DNA from 4 places in the Blastomonas sp. 34TW genome. Region 1 is predicted to be linked to each of the others. Evidence: riboswitches for the same ligand, from Rfam matches in the RefSeq annotation. Region 1 holds a riboswitch; each other region holds the start of a gene.
The links. A riboswitch is a leader RNA that binds a small molecule or an ion and turns the genes downstream of it on or off. The one in region 1 is predicted to bind cobalamin.
Positions count from the first base shown of each region.

Region 2: linked by a shared signal. The riboswitch ahead of cobW (cobalamin biosynthesis protein CobW) and the one ahead of OPU69_RS10215 (TonB-dependent receptor plug domain-containing protein) in region 1 are both predicted to bind cobalamin.
Region 3: linked by a shared signal. The riboswitch ahead of OPU69_RS18510 (TonB-dependent receptor plug domain-containing protein) and the one ahead of OPU69_RS10215 (TonB-dependent receptor plug domain-containing protein) in region 1 are both predicted to bind cobalamin.
Region 4: linked by a shared signal. The riboswitch ahead of OPU69_RS18020 (TonB-dependent receptor) and the one ahead of OPU69_RS10215 (TonB-dependent receptor plug domain-containing protein) in region 1 are both predicted to bind cobalamin.

Region 1 is NZ_JAPFGW010000006.1:215,477-224,021, reverse strand. Features, by position in the region: gene acs (acetate--CoA ligase) at 1-1,374, shown strand, start outside; gene OPU69_RS10225 (prepilin peptidase) at 1,371-2,174, opposite strand; gene OPU69_RS10220 (thiolase family protein) at 2,282-3,478, shown strand; cobalamin riboswitch at 3,555-3,743, shown strand; gene OPU69_RS10215 (TonB-dependent receptor plug domain-containing protein) at 3,895-5,787, shown strand; gene OPU69_RS10210 (ABC transporter substrate-binding protein) at 5,916-6,827, shown strand; gene OPU69_RS10205 (FecCD family ABC transporter permease) at 6,824-7,813, shown strand; gene OPU69_RS10200 (ABC transporter ATP-binding protein) at 7,810-8,545, shown strand, end outside.
Region 2 is NZ_JAPFGW010000021.1:6,585-15,129, reverse strand. Features, by position in the region: gene cobI (precorrin-2 C(20)-methyltransferase) at 1-419, opposite strand, end outside; gene OPU69_RS18550 (precorrin-8X methylmutase) at 416-1,045, opposite strand; gene OPU69_RS18545 (ferredoxin-like domain-containing protein) at 1,045-2,172, opposite strand; gene cobN (cobaltochelatase subunit CobN) at 2,169-5,447, opposite strand; gene cobW (cobalamin biosynthesis protein CobW) at 5,456-6,493, opposite strand; cobalamin riboswitch at 6,675-6,905, opposite strand; gene OPU69_RS18530 (DUF6925 family protein) at 6,995-7,975, opposite strand; gene OPU69_RS18525 (ABC transporter ATP-binding protein) at 7,972-8,545, opposite strand, start outside.
Region 3 is NZ_JAPFGW010000021.1:427-5,557, reverse strand. Features, by position in the region: gene OPU69_RS18520 (FecCD family ABC transporter permease) at 1-165, opposite strand, end outside; gene OPU69_RS18515 (ABC transporter substrate-binding protein) at 162-953, opposite strand; gene OPU69_RS18510 (TonB-dependent receptor plug domain-containing protein) at 1,067-3,010, opposite strand; cobalamin riboswitch at 3,226-3,468, opposite strand; gene OPU69_RS18505 (hypothetical protein) at 3,526-3,987, opposite strand; cobalamin riboswitch at 4,205-4,447, opposite strand; gene OPU69_RS18500 (hypothetical protein) at 4,560-4,961, shown strand; gene OPU69_RS18495 (DUF7146 domain-containing protein) at 4,872-5,131, opposite strand, start outside.
Region 4 is NZ_JAPFGW010000019.1:287-8,831, reverse strand. Features, by position in the region: gene OPU69_RS18020 (TonB-dependent receptor) at 1-1,963, opposite strand, end outside; cobalamin riboswitch at 2,137-2,370, opposite strand; gene OPU69_RS18015 (topoisomerase DNA-binding C4 zinc finger domain-containing protein) at 2,682-4,838, opposite strand; gene OPU69_RS18010 (PP2C family serine/threonine-protein phosphatase) at 4,835-5,596, opposite strand; gene OPU69_RS18005 (vWA domain-containing protein) at 5,586-6,263, opposite strand; one part of gene OPU69_RS18000 (IS3 family transposase) at 6,859-7,778, opposite strand; one part of gene OPU69_RS18000 (IS3 family transposase) at 7,778-8,030, opposite strand; partial or broken gene OPU69_RS17995 (TerD family protein) at 8,246-8,545, shown strand, end outside.

The sequences.
Region 1 (8,545 bases):
CGCGGAGGCAAGACGGTGCCGCTCAAGGCCAATGTCGACGCCGCGCTCACCGATCACGGGATCAGCGTGGATGCAGTGCTGGTCGTGCGTCATACCGGGGCAGAAATCGCGATGACTGAGGGGCGCGATCACTGGTATCACGAATTATCGGCGACCGTGCCCGCGACCTGCCCGTGCGAACCGATGGCGGCGGAGGACCCGTTGTTCATCCTCTATACCTCGGGCTCCACCGGCAAGCCCAAGGGCGTACTCCACACCACCGGCGGCTATGCCGTCTGGGTCGCGACGACCTTTCATTATGCCTTCGATTACCGCCCCGGCGAGGTCTATTGGTGCACCGCCGATATCGGCTGGGTCACCGGGCACAGCTATTCGGTCTATGGCCCGCTGCTCAACCGCGCGACCAGCCTGCTGTTCGAAGGCGTGCCCAACCATCCCGATCACAGCCGTTTCTGGGACATGTGCGAGCGGCATGGCGTCAACATCTTCTACACCGCGCCCACCGCGATCCGCGCGCTGATGCGCGAGGGCGAAGCGCCGGTGGAGAAGCACGACCTGAGCGCCTTGCGGCTGATCGGGTCGGTGGGCGAGCCGATCAATCCCGAGGCCTGGCGCTGGTACCGGCGCACCGTGGGCAAGGACGCCATCCCGGTGATCGATACCTGGTGGCAGACCGAGACCGGCGGCATCATGATCACGACGCTGCCTTGCGCGCATGCCATGCGGCCGGGCAGCGCGGGCCTGCCGTTCTTCGGCATCCGGCCCGAACTGGTCGATGCCGATGGCAATATCCTGGACGGCGCGACAGAAGGGAATCTGTGCATCGCCGCCTCCTGGCCCGGCCAGGCGCGCACCGTCTATGGCGATCACGAGCGTTTCGTGCAGACCTATTTCAGCACCTATAAGGGCAAATATTTCACCGGCGATGGCTGCAAGCGCGATGAGGACGGTTATTACCGCATCACCGGCCGCGTGGACGATGTCATCAACGTCTCGGGCCATCGCATGGGCACGGCCGAGGTCGAAAGCGCGCTGGTGCTGCACCCGCGCGTTGCCGAAGCTGCTGTGGTCGGCTTTCCGCACGACATCAAGGGGCAGGGCATCTATTGCTATGTCACGCTGAACGTCGGCGAGGAGGCCGACGAAGCGCTGGCCGGGGAGCTGAAGGCACTGGTGCGCAAGGAGATCGGCCCGATCGCCACGCCCGACCATCTGCATTTCACGCCGGCGCTGCCCAAGACGCGCAGCGGCAAGATCATGCGGCGCATCCTGCGCAAGATCGCGGAGAACGAGTTCGGTTCGCTCGGCGATACCAGCACGCTTGCCGACCCTTCCGTGGTCGACGCGCTGATTGCCGGACGCGGTTCGGTCTAAGGGCCGAGCAGCGCCACCGGCCAGGCGGCAAGCGCCATCAGCGTGCCGAGCGGGAAGCGGGTGGCGGCGTCGAGATCATGGCCGCGCCGCTGCAGCACCAGCGCGACGGCAAGCCCGAGGCCGCTGGCGATCAGCAGCACGAGTGGCAGCGCCTGCCAGCCGAGCCACAGCCCGATTGCTCCGAGCAGCAGCGGATCACCGCCGCCTAGCCCCTCGCGCCCGCGCGTCAACCGATAGAGCAGCGCGATCAGCCAAAGCCCGACGAAACCCGCGCCTGCGCCGATCAGGCGGCTGCTCCAGTCGGGCGCGATGCCGCATGCTGCGCTCGCCAGTCCGCCCAGCGCCAGCGCAGCGGTGAGCGGCTGCGGCAGCCAGTACTGGCGCAGATCGAGCAGCGCGAGCGGCAGCAGCAGCCAGCCCAACGCGGCGATGGCCAGGCCCTGCGCCCCGGGATGCAGCGTCAGCGACACCGCACCAATCGCCGCGGCACCAAGCTCGATCGCCAGGCTTTGCCAGCCGATCCGTGCGCCGCATGCTGCACATTGTCCGCGCAGCAAAAGATAGGACAGGACGGGTACGAGCTGCCATGGCTTGAGCTGCGCACCGCAAGCATCGCATTGCGACCGCCCGGTCAGGATCGATCGCCCCGCGGACCAGCGCACCACCAGTGCGCCGATAAAGCTGCCGAAGATTGCGCCAAGGATTGCCGCTGCAAGGGGCGCGATCACCGGATGGTCGAGCAGCGGCGCATACATAACGAAATTGGCCCAATGCCGGGGATCGGCAGCGCCCTTGCGCATAGCGGCTCGCCCCGAGACAGGCCAAGCGCTTTGTACTCCAAGCCTCTTGCAATCGCGCTGGCCCTAGGGGAAGGCGCTTTCACCACATTCGAAAAGGGACTCATGCCATGACCGCATTTTCCGCCGCCGATCCCGTCGTCATCGTCTCCTATGCGCGCACGCCGATGGGCAGCTTCCAGGGTTCGCTCTCGGGCGCCAGCGCCACCGATCTCGGCGCGACTGCCGTCAAGGCGGCGGTCGAGCGGGCTGGGGTTTCGGGCGATGCGATCGAGCGCATCTATATGGGTTGCGTGCTGCCGGCTGGGCTAGGCCAGGCCCCGGCGCGCCAGGCCGCGCTCAAGGCCGGCCTGCCGCAATCGGTCGAGGCGACCACGGTCAACAAGATGTGCGGCAGCGGCATGCAGGCGACGATCATGGGGGCAGAGGCGCTGGCCTCGGGCTCGGTCGATCTGCTGGTGGCAGGTGGTATGGAGAGCATGACCAATGCGCCCTATCTGCTCACCAAGCATCGCGGCGGCGCGCGCATTGGCCATGACCGGGTGATGGATCACATGTTCCTTGACGGACTCGAGGACGCGTATGAACCCGGCCGCGCGATGGGCAGCTTTGCCGAGGAAACCGCAGGCGAATATCAGTTCACCCGCCAGGACCAGGACGATTATGCCATCGCCTCGCTGACCCGCGCACAGAAGGCGCAGAGCTCGGGCGGCTTCGACCGCGAGATCGTCCCCGTCGAGATCACCGGCCGCAAGGGCACCGAGACGATCGACAAGGACGAACAGCCGCTCAAGGGCGACGCGTCGAAGATCCCGAGCCTGAAGCCGGCGTTTGCCAAGGACGGCACGATCACCGCTGCCAATGCCTCGTCGATCTCCGACGGTGCAGCGGCGCTGGTTCTGACCCGCCAGAGCGTGGCCGACAGGCTGGGCCTCAAGCCCGTCGCGCGGATCGTGTCGCACGCCGCCCACGCGCACGCGCCGGCGCGCTTCACCACCGCGCCGGTCGATGCCAGCCGCAAGGCGCTGGAAAAGGCGGGCTGGAGCGTCGACGATGTCGACCTGTTCGAGGTCAACGAGGCGTTCGCCTGCGTGTCGATGATCGCGATGCGCGACCTCGGCATCCCGCACGACAAGATCAACGTGCATGGCGGCGCGACCGCACTTGGCCACCCGATCGGCGCGAGCGGTGCGCGAATCATCGCCACGCTGGTTTCCGCCCTGCAGACACATGGCGGCAAGCGCGGTCTCGCATCGCTCTGCATCGGCGGCGGCGAGGCGACGGCGGTTGCGGTCGAGCTGATCTGATCCCCTGAAGCCCGGCCTGTCAGCAGGGCAGGCCGGGGCTTTTGTAAGGCCGGATTGACAAGCCTGCCCAAATCCAGCAATTGCGCATCCAGATGGTTCCTCCCTTAGCCGGGGGGCGAAGAGGGAAGCCGGTGCAAATCCGGCGCTGTGCCCGCAACTGTCAGTCGGGAGCCGACGGCCACTATGTCACTGGGAGCGATCCCGGGAAGACGGCCCGAGGCGATGATCGACGAGCCAGGAGACCTGCCATCGCGTCGTTCATCCGGGGGCCGGGTCCAGCCTGTTCGGATGGGAAAGTTTTTTCCTTCGTAACGACATGCCACAGGCCATAGTCGCGTCCGGGAGCGATCCCGGCGGGCCTTAATGTCGTTCATCTGCCCTTCCGCTTCGGCGGCGGCTGGGGCTGAGGGAAAACCGTGTCCAAATTCATCCGCAGTTTCACCGTGTCCGCGCTTGCTCTGGCCGTGGCCACGCCGCTCCATGCGCAGTCTGCCACCGACGACCAGGACGACGATATCGTCGTCTCCGCCAGTCGCATCGTCCAGAAGCGGAGCGAGACCGGCCAGTCGATCACCGTGGTCGACAAGGAAGAGCTCGACCGTCGCCAGACCCAGGTGCTGAGCGACGTGCTGCAGACGCTGCCCGGCATCAGCGTTGCGCGCAACGGCGGCCCCGGCGGCACCACCAGCGTGTTCATCCGCGGCGGCGACAGCTCGCAAACTCTGGTGCTGGTCGATGGCGTCCGCATCAACGATCCGTCGTCGCCCTCGGGGGCGTTCGATTTCAGCTCGATCCTCACCGGCAATATCGGATCGGTTGAGGTGCTGCGTGGACCCAATTCGGTGATCTGGGGCAGCCAGGCGATCGGCGGCGTCATCAACATTACCACGATCGAACCGAGCGAGGGGCTGCAGGCCAATGCGCGCGGCGAATATGGCTATCGTGACACCGGCCAGCTTGTCGCCAGCGTCTCGGGCAAGACCGGAATCGTTTCGGGGTCGCTGGGCGGCAGCTACTTTCGCACCGATGGCATTTCCGCCTGGGATGAGCGGCGCGGCGCGACCGAAAAGGACGGGTTCGAGAACCTGACGCTCAACGGCAAGCTGCGCGTCGCCTTCAGCGATGCGATCAGCCTCGACCTGCGCGGCTTCTATACCGATGGCGAGACCGAGTTCGATAATCCGCCTGCCGATACGCTGCCGGTGACCGACAACCGCCAGTTCGTGGGCTATGCGGGGCTCAATGTCGCGCTATTCGACGGCCGGTGGCGCAATCGCTTTGCCTATACCCGCACCGACATCAAGCGCATCACCACCGATCCCACCCCCGGATCGTTCAACCCCGCACGAGCCAAGGGCACGCTCGACCGATTCGAATATCAGGGCGTTGCCGATGTTGCCGACGCGCTAACCCTGGTGTTCGGCGTGGAGCACGAACAGAGCGAGGCGAGCACCTTCTTCCCCTCGTTCAACACTGCGCCGGATGTCAGTGACGTGCACATGACCAGCTATTACGGCCAGGCCATCGTGCGACCGCTCAAGGGGCTGACCGTCACCGGCGGCGTGCGCGTCGACGACCAGCAGGTGTTCGGCAGCAAGACCAGCCTGGGCGGCAATATCGCCTATACGCCCAATGACGGCGATACCGTGATCCGCGCGACCTATGCCGAGGGTTTCCGCGCCCCGGCGCTCAGCGAGCAACTCGCCGCATTCGGCAATCCCGATCTGCGCCCCGAAACAGCGCGCAGCTATGATGCGGGGATCGAACAGTCGCTGATCGACGGCAAGCTCCGCGCGCAGGCGACCTGGTTCCGCCGCAATACCGAGGACCTTATCGTCTTTTCTTCGGCGACGTTCAGCCTCGAGAATATTGCGGCGGCGCGGGCGCAAGGCGTGGAGCTTGGCCTGTGGATGCAGCCGGTGCCCAATTTCACCGTGCAGGCACAGTACAGCCTGGTCGATACCGAGAACCGCTCGCGCGAAGCGGACTTTTCGGGCCGGGTCAATTTCGGAAACCGGCTCGCGCGGCGCGCCAAGGACAGCGCCTCGGTGCTTGTCGACTGGAAATCCCCCTGGGGGCCGGCGCTGGGCGCGACCTTCCTGATGGTCGGCGACACGTTCGACGATGTCGCCAACACCGTGCGGCTCGACAGCTATGTCCGCGTCGATCTGCGCGCTAGCTGGAGCATCTCGGACAATCTGGAAGTCTATGGCCGGGTCGAAAACCTGTTTGACGAGGCGTACCAGACCGCGTTCAATTATGGCGTGCCCGGACGTGCGGGCTATGCGGGGGTCAGGTTGAAGATGTGATGTCAAGGGTTCTCCCCCCTTTCTCCGTTTGTCCCGAGCGAAGTCGAGGGACGTGCGCGCATCGGTTGTGCAAGGTCCCTCGACACGCTCGGGACAAACGGTTGGGGGTGGGCGCTTTGTTGCTCGCCATGTGCAGCATCCTCACCGCCTGCTCGCTGGGCAAGGCCGCGACACCCGCACCACTCGAACCTCCGGTTCGGGCGATGCGGGTCGTGAGCCTCGATTATTGCGCGGATCAATATGTGCTGAAACTTCTCGGACGGGATCGCATTCTCGCGCTCTCGCCCGATGCGACGCGCGATTTCTCGTACATGCGCGAGACGGCAAAAGGCATGCCCAAGGTTGCCCCGCGCGCCGAGGACGTGCTGGTGCTCAAGCCCGATCTGGTCGTGCGCAGCTATGGCGGCGGCGCGGATGCGGGTGCGTTCTTCGCGCGCGCCGGGGTGCCGGTGTTGCAGCTGGGCTATGCCGAGGATCTGGCGGGCGTGCGGCGCGTGCTGATCGAGACCGCCGGACAGCTGGGCGAGCGGGCGCGGGGCGAGCGGATCGCCCGCGAGATGGATGCGCGGGTGGCTGCACTTAGACACCCATATCCGTTTGTCCCGAGCGAAGTCGAGGGACGTGATCGCCCAGGGTTGCGCGCAGGTCCCTCGACTTCGCTCGGGAACGCGGAGAGGATGAATAAAAAAGGCGGCCCAACCCTGCTCTATGCCACCCCCGGCGCGGTCACCACCGGACCCGGATCGCTGATCCATGAACTCATCGAACTCGCCGGATACCGCAATTTCCAGACCGAGCCCGGCTGGCAACCGCTGCCGCTCGAGCGGCTGGCCTATGAAAAGCCTGATCGCGTCGCGGTCGCCTGGTTCGGACGGCGCGACTACAATCCCGATCAGTGGAGTGCGGCACGGCATCCGTTGATGCGCACGGCGAGCGAACATCCAATCATCGGGCTTGAAGGCGCATGGACCGCGTGCGGCGGCTGGTTCGTGCTCGACGCCGCCGAGGCGATGGCGCGGGCCAGAGGCGCACAGCTATGACCCGCACACGCTGGCTGATCCCAGGACTGGTCGTCGGGATCGTGATCGCGCTGGTCGCGGCCTGTCTGCTTGGATCTGTCCCGCTGCCGCCCGCGCGCATGGCGGCGGCTTTGCTGGGCATGGGCGAGCCGGGCGACATGCTCGTCGTGTGGCAGGTACGGCTGCCGCGGGCGCTCGCGGCGCTGGTCGCAGGCGGCGCATTGGGGCTGAGCGGCGCGGCGCTGCAAGGCCTGCTCCGCAATCCGCTGGCAGAGCCCGGCGTGCTCGGCGTTTCCGCGATGTCGGCGCTGTTTGCGACCGTGGCGCTGTTCTACGGGCTTGCAGCCCTCATGCCGTTCGCGCTGCCGCTGGCGGCGATTGCCGGCGCGCTGGCGGCGACCGCGATCATCGCCTGGGCGGCGCCGCGTACCCGGTCGGTGGTGACGCTGATTCTGGTCGGGGTCGGCATTGCCAGCTTCTCGGGGGCGATCATGTCGCTGCTGATGAACCTTGCTCCCAATCCCTTCACGCTCGCCGACATGGTCACCTGGATGATGGGGTCGGTCGCCAATCGCAGCCTCGATGATCTCGCGCTCACCAGCCCCTTCATTGCCGCCGGTGCAGCGCTGCTGATAGCGGCGCGGCGCGGGCTGACAGCACTGGCGCTGGGTGAGGAAGCGGCGGCCGGCGTCGGGCTTGATGTCGCGCGCCAGCGGATGCTGGTCGTGCTCGGCGCAGGGCTGGCGACCGGCGGCGCAGTGGCGCTGGCGGGCGCGATCGGCTTTGTCGGCATTGTCGCGCCGCATCTGGTGCGCCCCTGGGTCGGGCACGATCCCGCGCGCGTGCTGGTGCCGAGCGCGCTGCTCTCCGGGCTGATCCTGATCCTCGCGGATATCACGGTGCGGATTATCCCCGGCGATACCGAGCTGAAACTCGGCGTGGTCGCCGCCTTGATCGGCGCGCCGGTGTTCGTGATGATCGCGATCCGGCGGGGAGCGGTACGATGAGCGAGGCGGGTCTGAACGTCACCGAGGCGAGCCTTTCGATCAGAGGAGCGCGCTTGCTCAATCAGGCTTCGCTGGCGCTGAATCCCGGCGAACTCGTGATTCTGCTCGGCCCCAATGGCGCGGGCAAGACCAGCCTGTTGCGCGTCGCGCTGGGCCTGGCGCGCGCCGATAGCGGCATGGCCACGCTGGCGGGACGAGACCCTGGCGTTCTGACCCCGACCGAACGCGCCCGCGCTGTGACCTATCTCCCGCAGATGCGCGATCTCGCCTGGCCGATCCGGGTGCGCGATGTGGTCGCGCTTGGCCGCTTCGCTTATGGTGCGGCGCCTGCCAGGCTGGCCGAGGCGGACACCATTGCAGTCGCGCATGCGCTCGCGGCCTGCGATCTTCTGGCGCTGGCCAACCGCGCCACCGAGACGCTGTCCGGCGGTGAACTGGCGCGGGTGCATATCGCCCGCGCGCTCGCCTCGCAGGCCCCGCTGATGGTCGCCGACGAGCCCGTCGCCTCGCTCGATCCGCGCCATCAGCATCAGGTGATGCGGCTGATCCGCAGCTTTGTCGATCGCGGCGGCGGTGCGCTGGTCGTGCTGCACGATCTCGATCTGGCCGCGCTGTTTGCCGATCGGCTGGTCTGGATGAGCGAAGGCCGCACGCTCGCCAGCGGTAGCGTCGCCGAGACGATGACCCCGCACTGGATCGAGGCGATTTATGGCATCCACGCCACTGTCACCC
Region 2 (8,545 bases), on a different contig from region 1:
GTGATGCCAGGGACGACTTCCACCGGTATGCGGCCTGAAAGGCGGGCATGGAGGTGCATGAAGGAGCCGTAGAAGAACGGGTCGCCCTCACACAGCACGACGACGTCCTCACCCTGCTGCGAAATCGCTGCAAGCCGCTCCGAACAGTGCGTGTAGAACGCCGACAGGCAGGCATTGTAGCGAGGATCGGATACCGGGATTTCGGTGGTTACCGGATATTCCATCGGAAACTCGATCACGTCAGCGCGGAGCATCCCTTCCACGATGCGCCTTGCCTGGCCGGGCCGCCCAGCCTTGCGGAAATAGGCGACGTGGTGCGCCGTGCGTACAAGCCGGTCGGCGCGCACGCTCAGCAGGTCTGCCGCACCCGGACCAAGCCCGACACCGTGAATGGTGCCGATGTTCGTGCCGGCGTTCATTCGGCCGTACTCGCCAGCGCGTTGATGGCCGCCACGGTGATGGCACTGCCGCCAAGGCGGCCCTCGACGACGCAGCAGGGTGCAGGAGGAGCGGCCCAGAGGGCAGCCTTGGATTCAGCTGCTCCCACGAAGCCCACCGGACAGCCGATGATCGCCGCAGGGCGTGGGCAGGCGGGGTCTTCCAGCATGTTCAGCAGATGAAACAGCGCGGTTGGTGCATTGCCGATCGCCACGACCGCACCCGCCAGAATGGGCCGCCACAGTTCCAGCGCGGCAGCGGATCGGGTGTTGCCGATCTTGCGTGCAAGGTCAGGCACCGCAGGATCTTGCAGCGTGCAGATGATTGCGTTGCTCCCGGGAAGCCGGGCGCGGGTGATCCCTTCAGACACCATCCGCGCATCGCACAGTATCGGCGCGCCGCCGGCCAGCGCAGCGCGTGCCGCATCGGCAAATCCCGACGAGAACCGGATATGCGCTGCAAGTCCGACCATCCCGGCCGCATGGATCATCCGCACTGCCACCTGCTCTTCGCCTGGCGCGAAAGGGGAGAGATCGGCTTCGGCGCGGATCGTGGCAAACGACTGGCGATAGATCGCTGCCCCGTCGGTTTCATAGACATGGGGCATCAGACGGCTCCAAAATGCGCGAGGATTTCGCTGGCGCTCAAGCCGGAGCGGGACGGAGGCGATCCGGCTTTGCCAGCAAGGACCAGATCGAACCTGCCGTTGCGTCCGGTCAGCGTGACATCGGCCACCTGCGAGCAGGCGCAGCCTTTGGCACAACCCGAAACGTGCAGCCGTCCCGAGACATAGGGCGCAAGTCGGCGCGCAAGCGCACGGGTTTCAACCGTCGCCTGTGCGCACAATGGTGCGCCCGGGCAGGCTTCCACATGGGGCAGCGGATCAGGTTTAGCGCCGGTGGACGGGTGGGTCCGGGCAGCCGCCGCCCCCTCGATCAACAGCCGCCGCCACGGTGTTGTTCGCAGTCCAGAAGCAGAACCGGATTCGAGCAGGATGGCGAGCTCCGAAGCCTCTATCAGCCCGAACGCCAGCGCGATCGATGGATGATGTCCGGTGCCAAGCACATGGCCCGGTTCAGCCATTGCAGGCGCGATCGCACCTTTTGCCCATGCGGGAAGTTCCGCATCCCAACGGGCCATGCGCCCGGCTGCGGCGGCGCCGCTCGCGGCGAACCAGTGAGCGAGAGCGATCAGGGCGTCCGCTTCCGTGCCTGGAGACAGGCTTGATCCGGTGAGGCAACCATCGGCGCGAAGGATGAGGCTGCCGTCCGTGCCGCGTTCGACACGGAAATCGCCGGATGCGCCGGTCAGCACAGCGGCAGGGCCGGCATCGATGACGAACCCGACCTTGCCGGGAAGATCGGGCCATTCGCCTATCCGGGCCAGCAGGGCGTTGGCGATGCGGTGGGTGTCGTCGTTCTCCTGCCAGTCGGGCGCGACAAGGACGTTGCGCCGCGCTTCGAGTGCAGGCTCGGGCTGCACTAATTCCAGCGCAATCAGCCTTTGGATCAGCAAGGGCCAGCGATCTTGGGCAACGCCGCGAATCTGCAGATTGGCGCGCCGCGTCAGGTCGATCAGCCCGCTGCCGCAGGTGGCGGCCGCATCGCAAAGGGCCAGCGCCTGCTCCCGTGTCAGCCGCCCGAGCCGGGGTTTGACCCGCACCAGTAGGCCGTCGCCGGATATCATCGGGTGCCATGCGTCCGGGCACCAGCCCTTGACGGCAAATCCGGTCATGGTGCCTCCCGCAGGCTGGCCAGGATGGAATTTCGCCGGGTGCGCCAGAGGCCCGCGGCATGCAGCGCGGCAAAGCGCGCTTCCATCGCCGCCAGTGCATCGGGATTTTCGCGTTCGAGGAAGGCGCGAACTTCGGACTGGCCGAGCGTTGCCTCGTGATAAAGGTCGATCAGCTGCGGCGGCACGCTGCCGGAAAGATGTGCGAAAGCGCCAAGATGGTCCAGCGTCGCGGCCAGTTCCGCGCCCCCACGAAAGCCGTGGCGCATCATTCCTGCGATCCAGCCTGGATTGGCGGCTCGGGCACGGACCACGCGGGCAATTTCTTCGGTCAGCGTGCGGGCCGCCGGGTTGTTCGGGTCCCGATTGTCGAGATGATAGAGTGCGGCCTTGCCTCCGACAATCGCCTGGGCTGCGGCAAAGCCTGCCTCGTGCCCGGCATAGTCCGCGGCCAGCAAGAGGTCGGTTTCAGGCAGGTCCTGCAGGTGGACGAAGGCGTCCGCGCTGGCCACTCGCAGACGGATGCCATCGGGGTCAGCCTCGCTTCCCGTGCTGGAATCGGAAACGCTATCCAGCGCGTGGTCGGAGGCTGCCAGCCATGCTTCGCCCGCCGCACGCCGGGCATCATCGGTATAGGTTTCGGCCGCGTCTCCGATCCCGAGTCCATACCGGCCCGGACGCGGACCATAGACGCGCGGCGCTGGGGCCAAGGCAACGAAAGGGTTCCAGTCGGCGGGTTCGTCCCTGGTGCACAGCGCCCGGACGGCCTGACCGAACAAGGCGGGCAGGGTGGGAAAGGCATCACGAAACAGGCCCGAAACGCGCAGCGTTACATCGAGGCGAGGGCGGTCGAGCATGGCGAGTGGGAGAATCTCAACCCCCGTCACGCGCTCTAAAGCCATGTCCCACATCGGCTTTGCCCCCAGAAGGTGCAGCGCCATCGCAAACTCTTCACCAGCCGTGCGCATGGTGGCCGAACCCCACAGATCCACCACAAGGCCACGCGGGTAGTCGCCGTGATCCTGCAGATGGCGGCGGAGCAGCTCCTCGGCGAGCACGACGCCCTGTGCATGCGCTGCGCGCGAAGGTACTGCGCGCGGATCGATCGTGTAGAGGTTGCGTCCCGTCGGCAGCACATCGGTTCGTCCGCGATGGGGCGAGCCAGATGGTCCGGGAGCGATCCATCGGCCGTCCAGCCCAGCCAGAAGCCCGTTCCGCTCTGCCGCGCCCTGTTCACCGCGGCCGAAAACGTGGAGACCGTCACCGAACTGGCTGGCTTTCACATCGCAGACGAAGCGATCGATCCGGGTGATCGCTTCGACCAGAGTGGTGGCGGTATCAAGGCCGAGCTCTGCCTCCAGCCCCAGCGCGGCAGCTTCCTCGCGGATGGATTTCTGCAGACGGTCCCGGCGGGCAGGGTCCAGCCCGTCGGCATTGGAGAATTCGTCCAGCAAAGCCTCGATCCGGCCCAGCCCGGCGCCGCTTCCGGTCGGGACGAGCGGCGGCGGCACATGGCCGATGGTGACAGCACCGATGCGGCGCTTGGCCTGCGCTGCCTCGCCCGGATCGTTGACGATGAAGGGATAGATGACCGGCATCGCTTGTGTCAGCGCTTCGGGCCAGCAAGCGTCAGACAGCGCTACAGCCTTCCCCGGCAGCCATTCCAGCGTACCATGCGCGCCAACATGGACCAGCGCATCCGTACCCTGCTGGCCCAGCCACAGGTAGAAGGCGACATAGGCGTGCCGCGGGCAGCGCGAGAGGTCGTGATAGTCTGCATCGCGACTGATAGGCTCGCCCCGCTCGGGCTGAAGCGCCACCAGCACCTGGCCGAGCGTGAGCGCCGGGAAGCGAAATGCCCCATCGACAGCCAGCGGATCGTCTTCCGGCTCTCCCCATGCCGAGGCAAGGTCCTGCCGCAGCGTCTCGGGCAGGGCGGACATGGCAGTGCGATAGGCATTCAAAGGCCAGACCAGATGCTCGGTCGCCAGCTGCCTGGCAAGATCGGTGGGGCGGCTGACCTTGTACCCGGCCTCTGCCAGATCGGCGACAATCGCATCGACTGAGGCCAGCGCGTCAAGACCCACGGCGTGCGCCATCTGGTAGGCCTTGCCGGGGTAGGTCGACAGGATCAGGGCGACGCGGCGTTCGCATGCCGGCTTGCGGGCCAGCCCGATCCAGCGCGCCACGCGGTCGGCGACCGCTGCGATCCGGTTGTCATCGCCGCGGTGCGAATAGGGAGCGAAGCCGAGTGCCGGATCGCGTTCGCCCGCTTCCTTGAAGCTCGACACGCCTGCAAAGATGCGCCCGTCAATCTCGGGGAGTACGACATGCATGGCAAGGTCAGCCGGCGAGAGGCCACGCGATGTGCGCGCCCATCCTGCGCGCGGTGCGGTGGCAAGCGCGATCTGGAAGACCGGAACGCCCCCCCCGTCGAGCGGCGTTCCGCCATCCTCGCCCCGCGCTGAAAAAGCCGTGGCATTGACGATGGCTGCAGGCGCCAGCGAACGCACCCAGCGATCCACCTGTGCCCTGACCTCAGGGGGCTTGAGCGAGGGGACGAAGATCGAGAGCGCGTCAAAGCCGCGTTGTTCAAGCGCGGAATGAAGCGCGGCGATCGGGTGCAGGTCGTGTGCGGCGAGGTACGCACGGTAGAAGACGATCAGGATCAGCGGCCGATCCGCATTGGGCCTGAAGCTGGCAGGATCGATGATCCCGCAGGAGGGGTGCCATCCGCCAGTTGCCGGCAAAGCCGTGCATTGCGTCACAGTGCTGACGCCAAGCCCTGCGGCGTGCGCGAGAGCGGCCAGGGCCGCGCGCGCCGCTGCCGCGCCGCCCTCGTCACACAACTGGCAAAGCTTGGCCAGCGTGGCGGCAGGAAGCGTGGAGACACTGTCGAGGTGCCAATCCGGCCGACCATCGGCAGGCAGGACAGCAAGCGCAATCCCGCGCGATCGGGCGAGGGTCTCGACCTGTTGAAGGCCGTAGCTCCAATAGGGCGTGCCGCCGATCAGCCGGATCAGCACGGCCTTTGCCCCGGCCAATGTCTTTTCGATATAGGTGTCGACCGACAAAGGGTGGATCAGCGCGGCAAGATTGGCGAGCCGCAACGAAGGAAATGCCGGATCCGCCGCTTGCGCCTGGCGCCAGCCTTCCGCGAACGCACCAAGATCGCTGTCCGAGAAGGACAGGACGACAAGATCCGCAGGCTCCTGCCCCAGATCCTGTGGGATGGCCGTTTCCTCCATCCCATGCGTTTCGCGAAAGATGACGTGCACGGCCTAGCTTAGCCTGCCAGCACCGCGCGAATGGCAGGCTCGTCGATATCGTCATGCTCGGCGATGGCGACCAGGGTGGTCTGGCGCCGCTCATCGGGGCGCCATGGGCGGTCGTACTGGTGACGAACCCTCGACCCGACGGCCTGCACCAAGAGGCGCAAGGGCTTGCCAGTCACGGCAGCGTAGCCTTTTACCCGCAGGATGCGATGGTCGCGGGCGAGCGTTTCGATACGCGCCACCAAATCGGCGGGATCGGCAATCTCGCCGAGCGCGATGACGGTGCTGTCGAAATCGTCGTGCTCGTGATCATCCTCATTGTCGTGATGCGAGGGCCGGGCAGCGATATCGTCTTCGGCGGCAGCTCCAAGTCCAAGGATCACGCGAGGGTCGACAATCCCTTCGGCTATCTCGATCACAGGCACGGGGCGGGGTGCTTCGGCCGCAATGGCTGCCCTTGCGGCAGCGACTCCGTCAGGTCCGGCCAGATCAACCTTGGTCAGCAAAACGAGATCGGCGCAGGCAAGCTGGTCCTCGAAGACTTCGGACAGCGGGGTTTCGTGGTCGATCCCCGGGTCTGCGGCGCGCTGGGCCTCCAGCGCTGCAAGATCGGGGGCAAACCGTCCGGCAGCAACCGCTTCGGCATCGGCCAGCGCAAGGACGCCATCCACCGTGATGCGACTGCGGATTGCCGGCCAGTCGAAGGCCTTGAGCAAGGGCTTGGGCAGGGCCAGCCCTGATGTCTCGATCAGGATATGGTCAGGGCGCGGATCAAGCGCGAGCAGGCGCTCTACGGTGGGAATGAAATCGTCCGCCACGGTGCAGCAGATGCAGCCGTTGGCCAGTTCGACGATGTTTTCCGCCGGGCAATCGGGAATGGCGCAGGATTGTAGGATGTCCCCATCCACCCCCAGAGTACCGAATTCATTGACGACCACAGCCAATCGGCGTCCGCCAGCGTTGCGGATCAGGTGGCTGATCAGCGTGGTCTTACCGGCACCCAGAAAGCCGGTGATGATCGTGACGGGTACCTTTGACAGGTCCGACATGGCAGTTCCTCCGCGCGCCAGAGCGACACCGGGCAGGGCTTGCCGGACAGGTCCGGTCGGCGCGCGACAACGGGCTGGCGCGACAGACGCCCGAAACCACGCGGCCGTGCAGCCCCAGCCGCACAGCTTCGTCGCTCAGACGGAAGAGTACCGTGCCTTGGCCATCCCCTGGACCCGGGCAAGAGCGACCAGAGCGCCGGCAGGTCTCCTGGCTCGCGGGTCACAGCTTGATGCACGCCTTCCCAGATGCGCGTTCATGCGCGGTCCAGTGGCTTTTCCTGCACGCGCAGGAAAAATGTGCATCGCGCTATCCGCTTACAGTTGCAGGGACAGCCGCGGATTTGGGAGCTACGCTCCCGCACCGCATTCCCGATTAAGCCCCGTTGGGGGCACCGGCGCGATCATCGATGGCACGGGCAAACCCGCATCATCATTGAATATCTCTAGACCCAAACTTCGATCATGCCAATCAAAGTTCGCGCTGAAATTGCAGGCGCAACCTCACTGTTCCGTTTCATCGGTTTCAACGGGAGCGCGGTCGAACCAGACGCGCCAGGGACCCACGTGCTCGTGACCGGCAGCGGCAAGACGGCGCAGGACGATGCGGGCTTTCGTTCGGCCCCGCCGTGTGTCGGGCCAATCAAAGAATTCAGGGTTTGCGCCTTCAGCCACAGCGGTGCGGATATGTGCGTCCACGGCACGATCCTGATCAAGGCCAAAGCGTTCAAGCATAGGTGAAAAGGCGGTGTCCGTATCGGGCACGAAATCGTGCCGTTCACCCAGTGCGTTCCGCCAAGGTGAGCGAGGGTGAATGTTCAGGATCGACTGATAGCCATCCGGAATGGGGACGTTGGCGCCATGTGGCCGACCCTTCCCGATAAGCTTGGCAAGCAGATGGGTGTGCGGGCCTTCCGGCGATTTCCCATCCGGAGGCGGAATCGGTTGGAAGACTTCGATCCGTCCGGCAGGCGAGAGCATGACCCGGTGGGGCTGCGCACGCAGAACCTCGGCCATGACTGTTGGCGAAGACAGCAGGTCCTGACCTTCAAGAGCCTCGAGAGCCCCGATCAGCGCTTCGTCGTCAGTGCGGGCGCACATCCTTATGGTGCCGTTACAAACGCCCATGTCGAACAGGCGGCTCGACTGGTCTTCCCTGCGAATGGCGTCGGTATCGGCGCCCAAAGATACGACAGCCCGATCGACCGAACCAGTCAGAGGCGCGCAGAGCGCCATTGCATGACCCCAGCTTTCGCCATCAGAGGACAGGCTATCCCAGGCAAGGCATTCAAAGCTATCCGAATGCCTGATCCGCAAGGCACCGCGAGCGGTCACGATTTCGATATTGTCGCGGTCGTTTTGAACCGTGGCCGGCTCATCCTCGTCGCGAATGAATTCGCCGATCGCACCGAATGTGCCGATGCTCCAGCCATGGCCAGGGTCGCACGCGAGACGTGCCAGTTCGTCAAAGGAAATCTGGTTCATGATGATACCCCGGACTTGAGAAAGCGGACGGAAATGCCGTCCCCGTCACGAGATAACCGGACCGGAACGTCATAGAGCGAGGTGAGTAGGCTTTCGGTGACGACTTCGTGCGTCGGACCGTGTGCAAGCAATCGCCCATCGCGGATTGCGAGGATCGAGTCCGCGAAGGCCAAGGCCAGATCAAGATCGTGGATCGCCATGACAACCGTGCACCCGGCCGTGGTCCGGGCCTTGAGACGCTGGACGGCATCGATGGCATGGCGTGGATCCAGACCCGCGGTTGGTTCATCAACGATCAGAAGCGCTGGATCGCCGACAATCGCGCGGGCCAGCATTGCCCGCGCCAGTTCGCCACCCGACAATTGCGTGGCTGGCCGATCCCGCAAACCCAGCAGATCGCAGGCGAGCAGTGCATCGTCGATGGCGGGAAGCAGAGCGGACGGTATGGTGCCGAATGCTGGCAGCGCCGGAGTCAGCCCGAGCGCAACCACGCGCTCTACGGTGATCGGCCAATCAACCCCCGCACGTTGCGGCAGATAGGCACGCAACTTGGCAAGTTCCCGGCGGCCA
Region 3 (5,131 bases), on a different contig from region 1:
TGGCAGGCGGATCTGGGTGACGATCTGGCCAGCCAGATCCGCATGATCGAAAGCCAGCGCCTGAAACGCTTCGCGTGGTGTCAACCAGACGGAGCTAGCCAGCACCGAAGCGAAAGCGCTGGCGAGCAGACAACTGACCAGCATGGGAACAAGCCACCGGGTCATAGCGATTTCCCACCGGCAAAGGGAAGGGGAGAGCGGGCATGGAGAGCCGCTGAACGAAGTTCGTTGCGCAACTGCATCGCGGCTTCCGTCACCATCGGCGTTCCGCAAACGTAGTACGCCTGTCGGATCGTCAGCGTACGGTCACCGTCCCAGTAGCGACGGATTAGAGGGTGTCGCTCGACGTTTTCGCGAAGCCCCGGGCGGCGACCTACCCCGGCGCCTTTCACCAGCAGGGACGGAGCAGAAAGGAGCAGGATTTCGATATCCGGTTTGCCGTAGCTGCTCTTCTGCAGTGTGTTGGCAACATTGGTCGCACCGGCTGTCTTGAGCACAGTGTCATAGAGAGACCCCGTGCTTGCATTGAAGCCAGCACCATCCCACGCAGCCACTCGTAGCGGCGGGCCCGGATCGCGCGCAAGGTCGGCCAGTTGGCGGTCCATTTTTGCGATCAATTCCTCGCCGCGAGCGGGCTCTCCTACTGCCTTGGCGACCTGTCGGGTTATCTTGCGGATATCTTCGTAGGTTTCCGCATGATCGACCTCGATCATTGGAAACCCTAATCGCTTAAGCAGTCCGCGTGTTGCCGGCGTCGTAAATGCCCCGGCAATAACCAGGTCCGGCTTCTGGCGCAGGACCTCCTCCGACATTCCATGGTTGATGTCGACACGCGCAGCCTCGCGGAACATGAGGGAGCCGTCGGGATCGCGCGACAGCCAAGTGACCGACGCGATCCGCTCAGGTGGCAGCAATGCCAGGACAAGCTGATCCGTGCACTGGTTCATCGACATGACATGGACTGGCTTTGCTGCCGCCTGGCTGCGACTACCAGACGGCTCCGTGCAACCGGCCAGAGCCGGAAGCACGGAGATCATCCAAAGGAGGCAGAGCGCCTTGCGGAACATCAGAAGCGGACGCGAACGCCACCATAGCCTGCGCGGCCCGGAGTGGCGAAACTGAACACCTCTTCGTATTGCTCGTTGATGAGGTTTTCTACGCGCGCAAACAACGAAATGTTGGGGCGCAACTTGTATTCGGCATTCAGGTTAACCAGTACATATTCCCTCAGGGACACGCGCACCGGAATGAAGCTTGGATTTGTAAACGCGACATCGGTCTGACGCCCGTTGTAGCGCACTGTCAACGTACCCGAAAAGCGCTCATCCTTGCTGAACACTGTCGCGTTGAAACTGCCGATATGCTTGGGGCGACGCACCTCGACTGTGCCGTTTTCTCGCGCATGAAGCCATGTGTAGGCGGCGTCCAGCCTGATCTGGGGAATTGGACGGGCGGCAAGGGCCACCTCAATGCCATGCTGTTTCGACAAAGTTGCACGGTTTGATGGCGTCGCTATGAAGGTCGGAGCGGGGAAGGTCGTGAAAATTTCGTCCTTCAGGCGGCTATCGAAATAGGTCGCGCTTATGGTGGCCTTGCCATCGCTGAAGCTTTGCTCGATGCCGGCTTCCCACCCTTCCGACTTCTCGGGCCTCAGGTTAGGGTTGCCAATATAGCGGCCATCGGAAAATCCATAGAGCTCGAAATAGCCCGGATTCTTGACCCCCGTTCCATAGGCACCGCGAACACGGGTACCAGTCGGGAGCGAATAACTGCCTTGAACCCGCCAAGTTGTGGGGTCATCAAAGCGATCATTTTCGTCATGGCGGATCGATGCACCAAAAGAGAATGCGTCGTTGATCAGCAGTTCATACTGCCCGACAATCCCGACATTGTCGGTCGATCTTTTTCCCTGAAACGCGAAGGATGACGGTGTGGTGTTCTGGAATTCTTCGCGCTCGACGTCGATTGCGGCGGTCAGGCGATGCCGGATGGCGTCGGTGCCCAGCCGCAGGCTCGATTCGAACGAGCCTTTGTAGCGGTTACCCTTGTTGCCGTAATCGAAGCCCGCAGCGTCGAAGCCCTTGCGCTCGCTCAACGCGACTTGCCCTGTCACTGCGTTCGTCCAGCGGCCGTCGAGCCCGATCAGTTCAGCTCTCACAAGACCATAGAAGGCCTTGTTTCTGAAGAACACGCCGGGGCTGTCGACGGTGAATCCGAATAGCGGGCTCGCCGGATTGTTCTCGCTGTTGTTGGTATCGGCTTCCGTGAAGCTGTAGCGGGCAACGCCGGTCAGTTTGAAGGTTTCGGACGGCGACCAGATGAGCTTGGCCGAAAGGCCTGCGATGTCGGAGCCGACATCCCTGCTGCCATTTCGTGCCGTGGGATAGCCGCCGGTGTGATAGTAAGCGCCAGACACAGCATAATCGAGATCGCCAGACACTCCGCCAGCACGCGCGCTTCCGGTGAAGGTGTTGAAGCTGCCGCCCTCTGCGCGCAAGCTGACCCCCGGAGCCTCCTTCCCGGTCAATGTCAGATACTGGATAACGCCGCCGATCGCGTCCGAACCGTAAAGCGAGGACTGCTGCCCTCGCAGGACTTCAACGCGGGCTTCGGGATCGGCAATGAGAGTGGCGAAATCGAACTCGCCAAAATACGGGTCCGAAGCTTCTATACCGTCAATCAGAACGAGGACGTGGTTGCCCTCGGAGCCGCGAAGCCGGAGCTGGGTGAGGCCGCCAGCAGCGCCGGTGCGGCTCACGGCAACGCCCGGCACATCGCGCAGAATGTCCGAAACAATCCGGGTCTGGCGCTGCTCCAACGCTTCGCTGTCCAGTACCGTCACCGACGCACCGAGCTTGTTTACGGCCACGGCCTCACCGGACCGTGACGCCGTCACGACAATGGTTTCTCCGCTGTCATTGGTTGTAGGCTGTCCCGGGTTCGACTGCGCGAAGGCCGGGCAGCTGGCTAGCGCCAGCGCAAACGTGGATACGAGAACAGGTTTCTTCATCGGGATACCCCCTTGGTGCCGAGCAACTGCGCGACGAAAAGGGGCAACCGGATCCATCAACTCCCAAGGCGAGTCGGGAGAGCGCACGAACGGTCGGCCAGGCCAACGCGAGTGGGCACAATTCACCCGCGCAGGACTAACCCTGCGGCCCCAGCCGCAATGGTTCGTCGCTCAGACGGAGGTTACCGTGCCATGGCCATCCCCTGGACCGCAGCAAGAGCGACCAAACGCCGGCAGGTCTCCTGGCTCGCGGGTCATAGCTTGATGCACGGCCTTCCCAGGCCGCGCTTGGACAAGCGTAAGGCCCAGTGGCTGCTTCCGCCCGAAGGTGGAAGCGATGTGCATCGCGCTCGCCGCTTACAGTTGCAGGGACAGCCTCGGATTCGGATCAGCCAAGGCCGCTCCTCACCGTGTTCCCGAATTAAGCCCTCTCGGGCACCGGCGCGATCTGTTGACAACGGTCTTAAACCGTTGACGTTGATCCACTAGTCGAAAGTCGCCCGAAAGCCAATCCCTTAACGACTGGCATCGGAACGACGCCAAGCCTCAACGATGGCAGGATTTTCAAGCAACCGTTCCACCGCATCCACATTATAGGTCGCGAGCGAAATGAGGTTGTCCCCTCGGCGTATTTTGGATGTCCCGGAAATTTGCAGTCGGCCATCTTTCGACCACCGGTTGCGTTCGGCGGGGGTGAGCGACAACAGCTTCTCAATCTGCTTGAGACTAAGGGGTTTCGAAGCGATCCGGCGGAGCCTGTCGCGAAGCTCATCGACAAGCATTTCAGCAGAGCCCAACTGATCGGGTTGAAATCTGCAAACTCTTCCGGGTTTGTCGATTGCGCTGCCACTCTTCGCCATGAGTAGCCGCATGGTAGCGTCGCGCTCGCCCTTATGGACCACAAGGCCAATCGGCATCGGCCCATCGAGGTCTACCTCTACGACCAAATGGTCATTGTCTTTCTTGAGGGTGACCAAGCGGCGGATTGCCATAACGTCAGGCACTATATGACATTTGCATTGCAGGTGTCTCCGGTCCGGACGCCACGAACCAAGACCAAGTCGCCACGTGAGGTGGTCAGCAGCTTTCTCCTGGCGCGCGCCCGCAGCGCCGGGGCCGCTGAAAGACCCAGTCACATCGATTCGTCGCTCAGACGGAGGTTTACCGTGCCATGGCCATCCCCTGGACCGCAGCAAGAGCGACCAAGCGCCGGCAGGTCTCCTGGCTCGCGGGTCACAGCTTGATGCACGGCCTTCCCAGGCCCCGCATGACTTAGCGTCCGGCCCAGTGGCTGCTCCCGCCCGAAGGTGGAAGCGATGTGCATCGCGCTCGCCGCTTACAGTTGCAGGGACAGCCTCGGACTCGGATCAGCAAAAGCCGCTCCTCACCGTGTTCCCGAATTAAACCCTCTCGGGCACCGGCGCGATCTGTTGACAACGGATTTTAACCGAAGTCAGCGGCAGTATAATTGACATACAGGATAAAACCAAGCTGTGTCTTGAAGTGATAGCGTTTTCCTTTGGCCCCATCACCGAAAATCCGAGATTTCATGGGCAAATGGTTCGCCATAAATCGAATTGACGCGATTGATAATCCCGCAAGCTTTGTAGTGGGAAAGATGCAAGTAATCGGTCTGCGTAGTTTCGCTGCACTGCTTGAAACGGGTTCCTCAATGGACCGATCCGTTTTCTATGATGGTGTGGCCTATGAACTTCGACGGCGGAAGTCGGAACTGCATATCGATGCTGAAATTCGACCGGCAAGTTTGCGGTATGTTTCCGAATGGCTCGTTCAACAGCTTACAGCGTTTGTCGGTGCCTCGCGCCCGATCTTCATCGCCGACACTCAGCCTGATGTTCATTTAACGGATATGGCTCTGAGCTTCTGCCCAATCGTGGAAAGGCCTTGGCGGCGGATCACGCAAGAGCTGCCTTTCTGGTATGTTATGTGATCCAACTGCCGCCATTGCAGCGTATCGGCCTGGACCATCGTTGTCCGCGGCGATGTAAAGGGTGCCAACTTGGTCCGGAACGTTGATTAGCGCGAGACGCTTATTCCCGAGTGCTGCCCAGCAAGGGACTCCTTTGATCTGAGTATAGCTCGCCGCATCCTCCATGCCCT
Region 4 (8,545 bases), on a different contig from region 1:
CACCTGCATCGAAGGCGGGGATGTAGGACTCGTAATAATAGGCGATGTCCTTGTCCCGGCTGTCGAAGATGTTCAGCACTTCTCCAAATATCTCGACCTTCTTGCCCTTCCACGCGGCCCGGGCATTCATGACGGTGCTGCCTCGATCCCGGACACTGTTGTCCTCGACAAGCGGAGAAGGTCCAAGGTGGCGCACCCGAATGCTGGCTTCCCAGGGATCAAGAATGATGGCGGCACCGGCTGAAGCCGCGTTCTCAAATGCATTGGGGATGTGATCGCCATTGTCGAAGCGCGCATGGCTGGCGGTATAGTTTCCATCAAGCGCAAGCCAAGGGAACGGCCGCCAGAAGGCGACGATTTCATAGCCATGACGCCCACTGGCACCCGACGGTTCAACAGCATTGGAATCGCCAATGAAACGAAGTTCGCTGCCGACATGCAGCCACCAGTAAGTCGCGGTTAACGTGACCCCGGAGAATTGAATGCGTCCTCCCAGTTCCTTGCCGATGCCGCGAACCAGAACGGGAACAGGCGTGTCCCTGTTGACCGCACCCCGAACATCGTTGGAATGGAATCCACGGCCCCAGTTGGCGTAGAGTTCAAGATGCGGCGTAACCTGATAGGCGATTGACGCCTTGGGAGAGAGAATCGACGCTGAGCCACTGCCTTCGCCCAGCGACGCCGCAACAGAATCTCGTGCACGCACGGAATAGTGATAATAGTCCCCGCGAAGACCACCTGTCACACGCAGTCCCGCCAAGGGTTTCCAAGCGACTTCGCCGTAGAGCGCGGAAGACAATTCCCCGACCCGAAAGTGCCCGAGAGATTCAAGAAATGCGCGGGCAGCCGTTCGATCGACACCAACATTCCCGACGGCGTCGTATCTGTTTTCGGTGCCAAGGCTCACAGCCAGACTGTCAGCGATTTCCCAATGTTTTTGTGCGGACAGCCCGAGGACCCAACGCCGGTCGAACTGCTTGATCTGCGCGCTTGTGCCATCCGGATCGGTGTAAGTGGGGTTCGAGAACATCGACCAGTCGTAAAACTGGGCATAGACATTGGCGCGCCATGTCGGTTGCTTGACCGCGATGTTAGCCACCAGGCGCGTCGTCTCACCCCGCGCGGAAGGATCTGGAGAGCAGAACACATCCGCACACAACGCCGTGCCGATAATGCGCTCGGGGATTTGCTCGGTTGGGTGCCATGTCGCCCGGTAGGCATGGAGAGATGCCTCCAATGTGCCCGCACCGGTCGGCATGCTATATTTCGCGAACCCCGAGTAATGGCGCAGACGTTCAGGTTCCTGCCACGGTCCGTCATAGGCCTTGGCCTGGGCGACAAGCGTGAGGTCTCCGCCGCCCAGGTCGTGCAATGTTCCACCCGCAGCGACGCGGCGCCAACCATATGAACCAGTCTCGGCCGATGCCCATGGCCGGTCATAACCCTTGATGGTCGTCATATAGGCTGCTCCCGCCAGAGCGAAATCACCGCCATCGGCGCGGTAGGGCCCTTTACGAAAATCCTCCCGGCCCACGATCTCCGGAATGAGGCCGTTGAGGTCGAGATAGCCATGACCATGTCCGTGGGTACGAAAGTTCATCTGCACATCATCGATATAGGTACTGAAGTCAGACCCATGGTCGAGGTTGAAACCGCGCAGGAAATACTGGTTGGCTTTGCCGCTCCCAGAATGCTGGGCTGCAACCAGCCCGGGCACCGCTTCCAGCAGTTCGGCCACGCGGAGAAGAGGCCGCACGAGGAGATCGGCCCCTCCGACGCTTCCTTCGCTCGCTGATTTGGCAGTGCCGATCATGGCCTCACCGCGACCGAAAACCACAATGTCGTTACCCGCCACGACTGCATCCGCGCTTGTTTGCGATGCCTTTTCAGAGGTTTCGGCAAATGCCGGTTTTCCGATACAGATCAGCGCAAGGGCGCTGCTGGTAGTAATGGTCTTGATCACTAAATAGTCCCCCGGCGTCTTGCGACGTGGCCGGGGCAAACCCGCGCGAACGGGCGACACGCGCGGCGGCCGGACGCCATGGGCGGCCGACGCACGTCTCCGATGCGGCCCCAGCCGCTCGTTCGTCGCTCAGACGGAGTTCACCGTGCCGCAGCCATCCTCTGGACCAAGGCAAGAGCGACCAGACGCCGGCAGGTCTCCTGGCTCACGGGTCACAGCTTGATGCACGCCTTCCCAGACCTCGCATGATTTAGCGTCCGGCCCAGTGGCTGCCCCTTCCAAGAGGAGCGATGTACATCGCGCTATCCGCTTACAGTTGCAGAGACAGCCGCGGATTTGGAAGCAAGCTTCCGCACCGCATTCCCGATTAAGCCCCTTTCGGGGGCACCGGCGCGATCAATGAAAGGCGGACTAGTCTGCCCGTCGATACCTCACCTAACTGAAGTGATCGGAAAAGCCAATAACGCTTGGAGCAGGGATTGAATCAACGATTACTGCATCCCGCGCCACCATTGCCATTGGCACGGCCAGAGCGCACCAACCGCGCGCACTCGATTTGAATGGCGGGTTTTCACTGAACCTATCGTTGGCCATCGGACTCCTGTACGACCGGAAGTGGTCGCCACCTGCCGGAAGCTCATGGAAATTGGATATCGGAATGGCGACGTGTTCGCCTTCCCCGACAGATGGCGCGAATATCTTGTGTAAATGTCTCAAATCAATTCCTCGTGCCGCGACACGTTGGATAGCGCGTACATCCCCAGAACTGATTTCCCGCGCGGTGGCCGCGCCGAGCTGTGCGTCGGCGCATTGACGAACCACATTGCGGACACGACGGCGCCGACGATGGTTGCTGGCTTGCCGTTGTGGTCGAGCGCGACGGGGGGACCGGCGCTGAAGGGCGTGGCCTGACCACAACTCTAGACTGGCTCGTTGGAACAGGTATACCCAGCGCCTGCAAATCATGAGCAGCTTGCGCACGTCTGCCTAACGCATCCAGCAAGGCGGGATCACCAGTTTGCGCCCGAGCGGCGATCTGTTGCGGCCCTGACTGCAACGCCGCGATCGACGACGTTATCTTGGACTGTAGGTCATCGCGTTTCGTTGCCCAGTTTGTTCGAACGGAATTTTCTGCCTGGATGTCGGACGCATCTGGCGCAGCGTTGTACCGGAACTTGTCTTCGTGTATCTTGCGCCAGGCAACGAGCTTAGCGGTCATGGCATCACCGAAACCGGGCACCGAGCGTACCTTGCTCGCCTTGATGTCGGCGGCCGTTTCGATGCCATATGAAGCTAGAGTCGCCGTCTTGGCCGGGCCGATCCCGGAAATCTTCGCGCGCCTGATGTGGAAGCGATCAAGGAACTCGTCACGTTTGCGTGCTTCGCGGGTAGTCTTCAGTCGCTGAATATCGTTCGCCTGATCTCGGTCGAGATCGCGGAAGGCTTGAATCCATTTCTCGACGTCGTTCTGGACGACGACCAGCTCACTAAGCCCGAGCCGATCGACGAAGCCTTGCTCTAGAGCTTGCACGCGCTTGTCCGCGTCGGTGTAGGCTTGCGTGAATGGAGCCTGCTCAGGCGCGCCGCCGAAGAATTTGATCAGGCCGAAAATGCCTATGCCAATCCAGAAGATTGCGGCATTCGGAGCTCCCATGGCGCCCGCGAATGCGGCCAACAGCGCGACGGTTCCGAGGACGCGCCGCCCCGTTTGTGCTCTCCGCGCCGCGGCAACGGCCTCACTTGCGCTTGCAAGCTGCCCCGACCAACTAGGCAGCAGAGAAACTGGATCAGGGAGCTTAATTGCCCGAAATTGAGCGGCAATTCGCTCGATGTCGAACGGTCCCCCGGGCGCGAACTTCGGCGCCGTTCCCAGAAGATCGGGGAACATATCTACGCCAGACTGGCCGCCGACGCGGCACCAGACGCATTTTCCGGCCGCCGACGGAAAATAGTGGGTGCGGACCTGGCCACAGTGGCTGAGCGCTCCCTCGAGCTCCTTCATGAGCCCAGCCCAGGTAACTGCGCTTGGTCGGGCGCCGGGATTTTTGCCAAAGGCTGCCTCGAACGCCTCGGCGATACGAGGAGGGAAATCCTTCAGGCTGATAGACGCCGGCGGCGGGGTCGTCCGCGTCTCCGCAGCGCGGGTTTGGGAGAAGGCGAAGCGATGCTGCGCGATCGCGTCGCTCATCGAGAGGTCGGCACCGGCAAAGCGGCCTGCATAGGGATGTTTGCCCATTGCCAGCAGATGGAAAATTGCCACGGCCAGGCCAAAATTGTCGTGCGCCTCCGTCCGGCGAACCTTCGACAGATCGACGCCATGCAGCTCGGGGGGCGTGAAATCGGGGACCCCGACCACACACGGGAAGAGCTTTCCCTCTCGAGAGTATTGGAAGCTGTCCGCATCGATCAGGGAAACCGTCGCCTCATCAGACACGAGCACACCGGAATGATTGAAGTCCCCAATGACGCAGCCACTTTGGTGAACCTTGACGACCGCATTCGCCACGTTAAGTGCAGCCCGGACGAGGAAGCGGTAATCCGCCTTTGGGAAGTGCGCTTTCCGCGATTTTGGGCTGTAGAGCTCGTGTATCGGCCGATAGCCCGATACAAGTCGCATCAGAAAACCGATGAAGCCACCTCGCCCGTCCGTTGCAATGGCAGCTGGGAAGGCCACGAGCTTCGTGGTCTCCGCAAGATCCGCTTGGACCATCGCCCGGACCTTTGGCTCCCGGTTTGCGCGCAGCTCGCCTTTATAGATCTTCACTGCGGTGCCGGGCTTCGCGTCGATCGCAAAGACCTCGCCTTCGCCGCCCTTCCCGATCCGCTTGCCCAGCGGCAGCGCTTGACCATCGATCTTGATCGATTGGCTGGTCACGCCCGCGATACCAACACCAAGGTCTTGTCGTCGTCCGTACGCTCGCAGATTGCCGCGCCGTCGAGATATCGCCCAAGCGCGGCCGATAGGTTGGCCAAACGCCCTTGTTCGGCGGCCGCGTCGACGGGCTTTATCATCGGATCGAAGAAACGGGCGTGGGGCTCATGGTCCGCATGATGCAATGCAATACTCTCGATACCATCGGAAAAGGCGGCGAAAGCGTCGAAATCATTGACGCCGCGAACGATATTGAGGCGCGGTTCCGGATCGTCCGTGACGAAGTAGGTGGTTGAGGCAAACTCTCCGTTCTCGGGCCAGCACAAGGCTTCCCAGCGACCGCCCCTTCGAGCGATCAGGGCGCTGTCACCGACCTGAAGCGCCAACAGTTCATCCCCGCGCACGATCAGGGCAATCAGCGTCGAGGCGAACTGCCGCTTGGTCAGGCCTCGTCTTTCCGCGGCGAGCGCGATCGTATCCCGCAGGGCATCCATGCCATCGCGCACGAGCTCGTCAGATGGCAAACCTCGCTCGGCTGCTATCCAGTCGCCAATTGCCCGCGTGAGCATCCGACAAACGATCGAGGCCCCTTCCCCGCCATGACTCGCGCTTCCTGCTCCATCCGACACCACCACGCACAGCGTATCCGGCGCCAACATCCTAACGACGTAGGCGTCTTGCTTTCGGGTGCCTGCCCGGATGTGCGATGTGCCGGTCCTCGAAGCAGCGGCCCAGCGCCACCGATCAAGGTCAGCCGGCAACGGCCCAACCGTCCGGGGCTGTCGGATTGGCAAGTGGCACCGCGTCGCCCGGATTGGACTGGGACACGGCGCTCAGTGAGCTCGACAGCCATTGAAAGAGTTCGCGAAACGCAAGTCCGCGGAGCTTCAATGGCGCACGGGTGGCAATCTGCGTGAGAGTCGACATGTCAGCGCCCTCCACGCCCGCAGCATAGAACATGAATTCCTTGCGCTCTTCGCCCTCGTGAACACGGCGCTGGGCTTCCTGCCAGCTGTCGGTCGGCGCGCCATCAGTGATGAGGAAAACCCAGGGCCGGTAGTATTTGATGCCGTTCGCCCGGTAGCGATTCTTGCGCTCGCGAAGGAGATCTAAACCAGAGATGATAGCCTCACCCAGCGGGGTTGCACCGTTCGCCTCGAACGCCTCCGGATACCAGCCATCGACGGTGGTGAAGTCCGTGCGCGTTTGAACCGGGCCAAATGTCACGATCGCCAGCTCGACCCGCTTTGCCGCCATGGCATCACCAATCAACTCTTCTTTGAACTCGACAAGCGCTTGGTTGAGTTGATCGATCGGAGCGCCCCTCATCGATGTCGAAGTGTCGATGAGGAGGACGCACGGACAGCGCTGCTCCGGGTTTTCCGCAAACTCAGCGTCCGCGAATGGTTGCTGCTCGAAATCGTCCACGAATCAATGCTCCCCAATTCTCAAAAACGGTTTTACCTCTCGCGGCCCGATTGGCACATCATAAACGTAGGCATCCGATGGCAAAAGCTTTGAGCCGGTGGCGGGGGGTGAGCATACGGATACTTAACGGCACGGTTGCCTGGCTCCGTACGGCGCGACACGAGGGCACTAATTTCGGCCGGAAGTAGGATTCACCCATTCAAGCCTGAACGGCTGAACTTATGGCGCGTTACTGTCAGACGGTTTCGCGCTCAGCAAATGGCTGGTTTTAGCGGAAGTTGCCGTTCCAAGCTCGGCCAGCGAACAAAGCATTCTGGCCGGCACCGGACCTTTGTGCAAAGGCGGATTATGTTTGTTATCTCCAACTGTTGGCGCAAATTGCCGTTCGGGCCGTCCTGACAGACCAAATTATGAAACGCTCCAGACCGAGTATGTTCCCATCCTCTGCCCGTTGTGCTCACACTTGGCCCGCCGTCTTTTGCTGTACCTGCGACCCAAATTCGAGCGGCATACGAGCTAAATTGGCCAGTTTGAACATTGCCCAAGTTTCTGAGCAACTATTTTGACGTGACCCCCAGCTTTCCTCCAGCTGAGATTAGAGCCGAGCGGTTATTTTGCGCATCAGCGCGGTTGAAGCAATGGGCTGCGTAGCGGAGCCCGTAGGGCGTAGCGAAGCAGGCCATTGCTTGTTCAGTTCGGCGGCGAACGCCGCCGGGGTTGCGTAACCAAGGGATGAGTGCGGTCTCTCCCGGTTGTAATCCTCGACCCAGGCAGCGATCTCGACCCGGGCATGGGCAAGGCTCATGAACAGCGTCTCGTTGAGCAGCTCATCGCGCATGCGGCCATTGAAGCTCTCGACATAGCCGTTCTGCATCGGCTTGCCCGGAGCGATGTAATGCCACTCCACGCCGCTCTGGCCGCACCATGCGAGCACGGCATTGCTGGTGAGCTCGGTGCCATTATCGCTGACGATCATCCCCGGCTTGCCGCGCTGTGCAATCAGCTGGATCAGCTCGCGCACGACACGTTGCCCCGAGATCGAGGTGTCCGGCACCGCCGCCAAGCACTCCCTGGTCACGTCATCGACCACGTTGAGGACCCGGAACCGCCTGCCAGAGGCCATCTGGTCATGAACGAAGTCCAGGCTCCAGCGCTGGTTCGCCAGTGCCAGCACCGGAGCAGGTGCCCTAGTGCCGACAGCGCGCTTGAGGCTACGTCGCCGCCTTACCGCCAGACCTTCCTCCTTGTAGAGCCGCTGGGTCTTCTTCCGGTTGATCATCACGCCCTCCCGGCGCAGCAGAATATGCAAACGGCGATAGCCGAACCGGCGACGTTGGTTGGCCAGCCCGCGCAGCTTCTCGCGCAGAGCAGTGTCATCATCCCGGGCAGAACGATAACGCACGCTCTTGCGATCGGCATCGATGACACGGCACGCCCGCCGTTCGCTCATCCCGTGGCACGCCTGGAGATGAGCGACAGCTTCCCGCTTCGCGGCGGGCGTCAAAACTTTTTTGCCAAAAGATCCTTCAACGCAGCCTGATCCAGCATCGCATCAGCCAGAAGCCGCTTGAGCCTGGCGTTCTCACTCTCGAGCTCTCGCAATCGCCGGGCCTCGGATACCTCTAGGCCTCCATACTTGGCCTTCCAGTTGTAGATCGTCGCTTCAGACACCCCGTGCCGCCGGGCAAGATCAGCGGTCTTCGCGCCCGCTTCTGCCTCCTTCAGCACCCCAATGATCTGCTCTTCTGAAAACCTTGCACGCTTCATCGTCTGTCCTTCCTTCAGGCCAGACTCTAATCGTTCGTGGAGGAAAATCAGGGGGTCACGTCAATTTGATTATTGAGCCATACGGGTGCGTGTGCGATACACTTGATCGTCATTGGCATATCGTGAAAGTTAATCCAGAATGTGCGCTTAGGCACATTCTAAGAATCCCAACCATGAAATTTTGCCGAGTTTCAAATTTACGCGCAGGGGAAGTCATGTCCATTTCACTTTCGAAAAACCAGAGCGTCAGCCTCGCTAAACAAGCGCCAAATGGCTTGACGTCAATCACGCTCGGCGTGGGGTGGGATGTCGCCAAACCCAAGGGCTTCTTTGGCAAGGTATTTGGTGGTGGCGGTGACAGCATCGATCTCGATGCGTCAGCGCTTTTGCTCGACGCGAACAAAAACGAAGTCGACTCTATCTGGTTTGGCCAGTTGCAAAGCCATGACGGCTCGGTGCGCCATAGTGGCGACAACCTCACCGGAGAAGGCGACGGCGACGATGAATCGATTGCG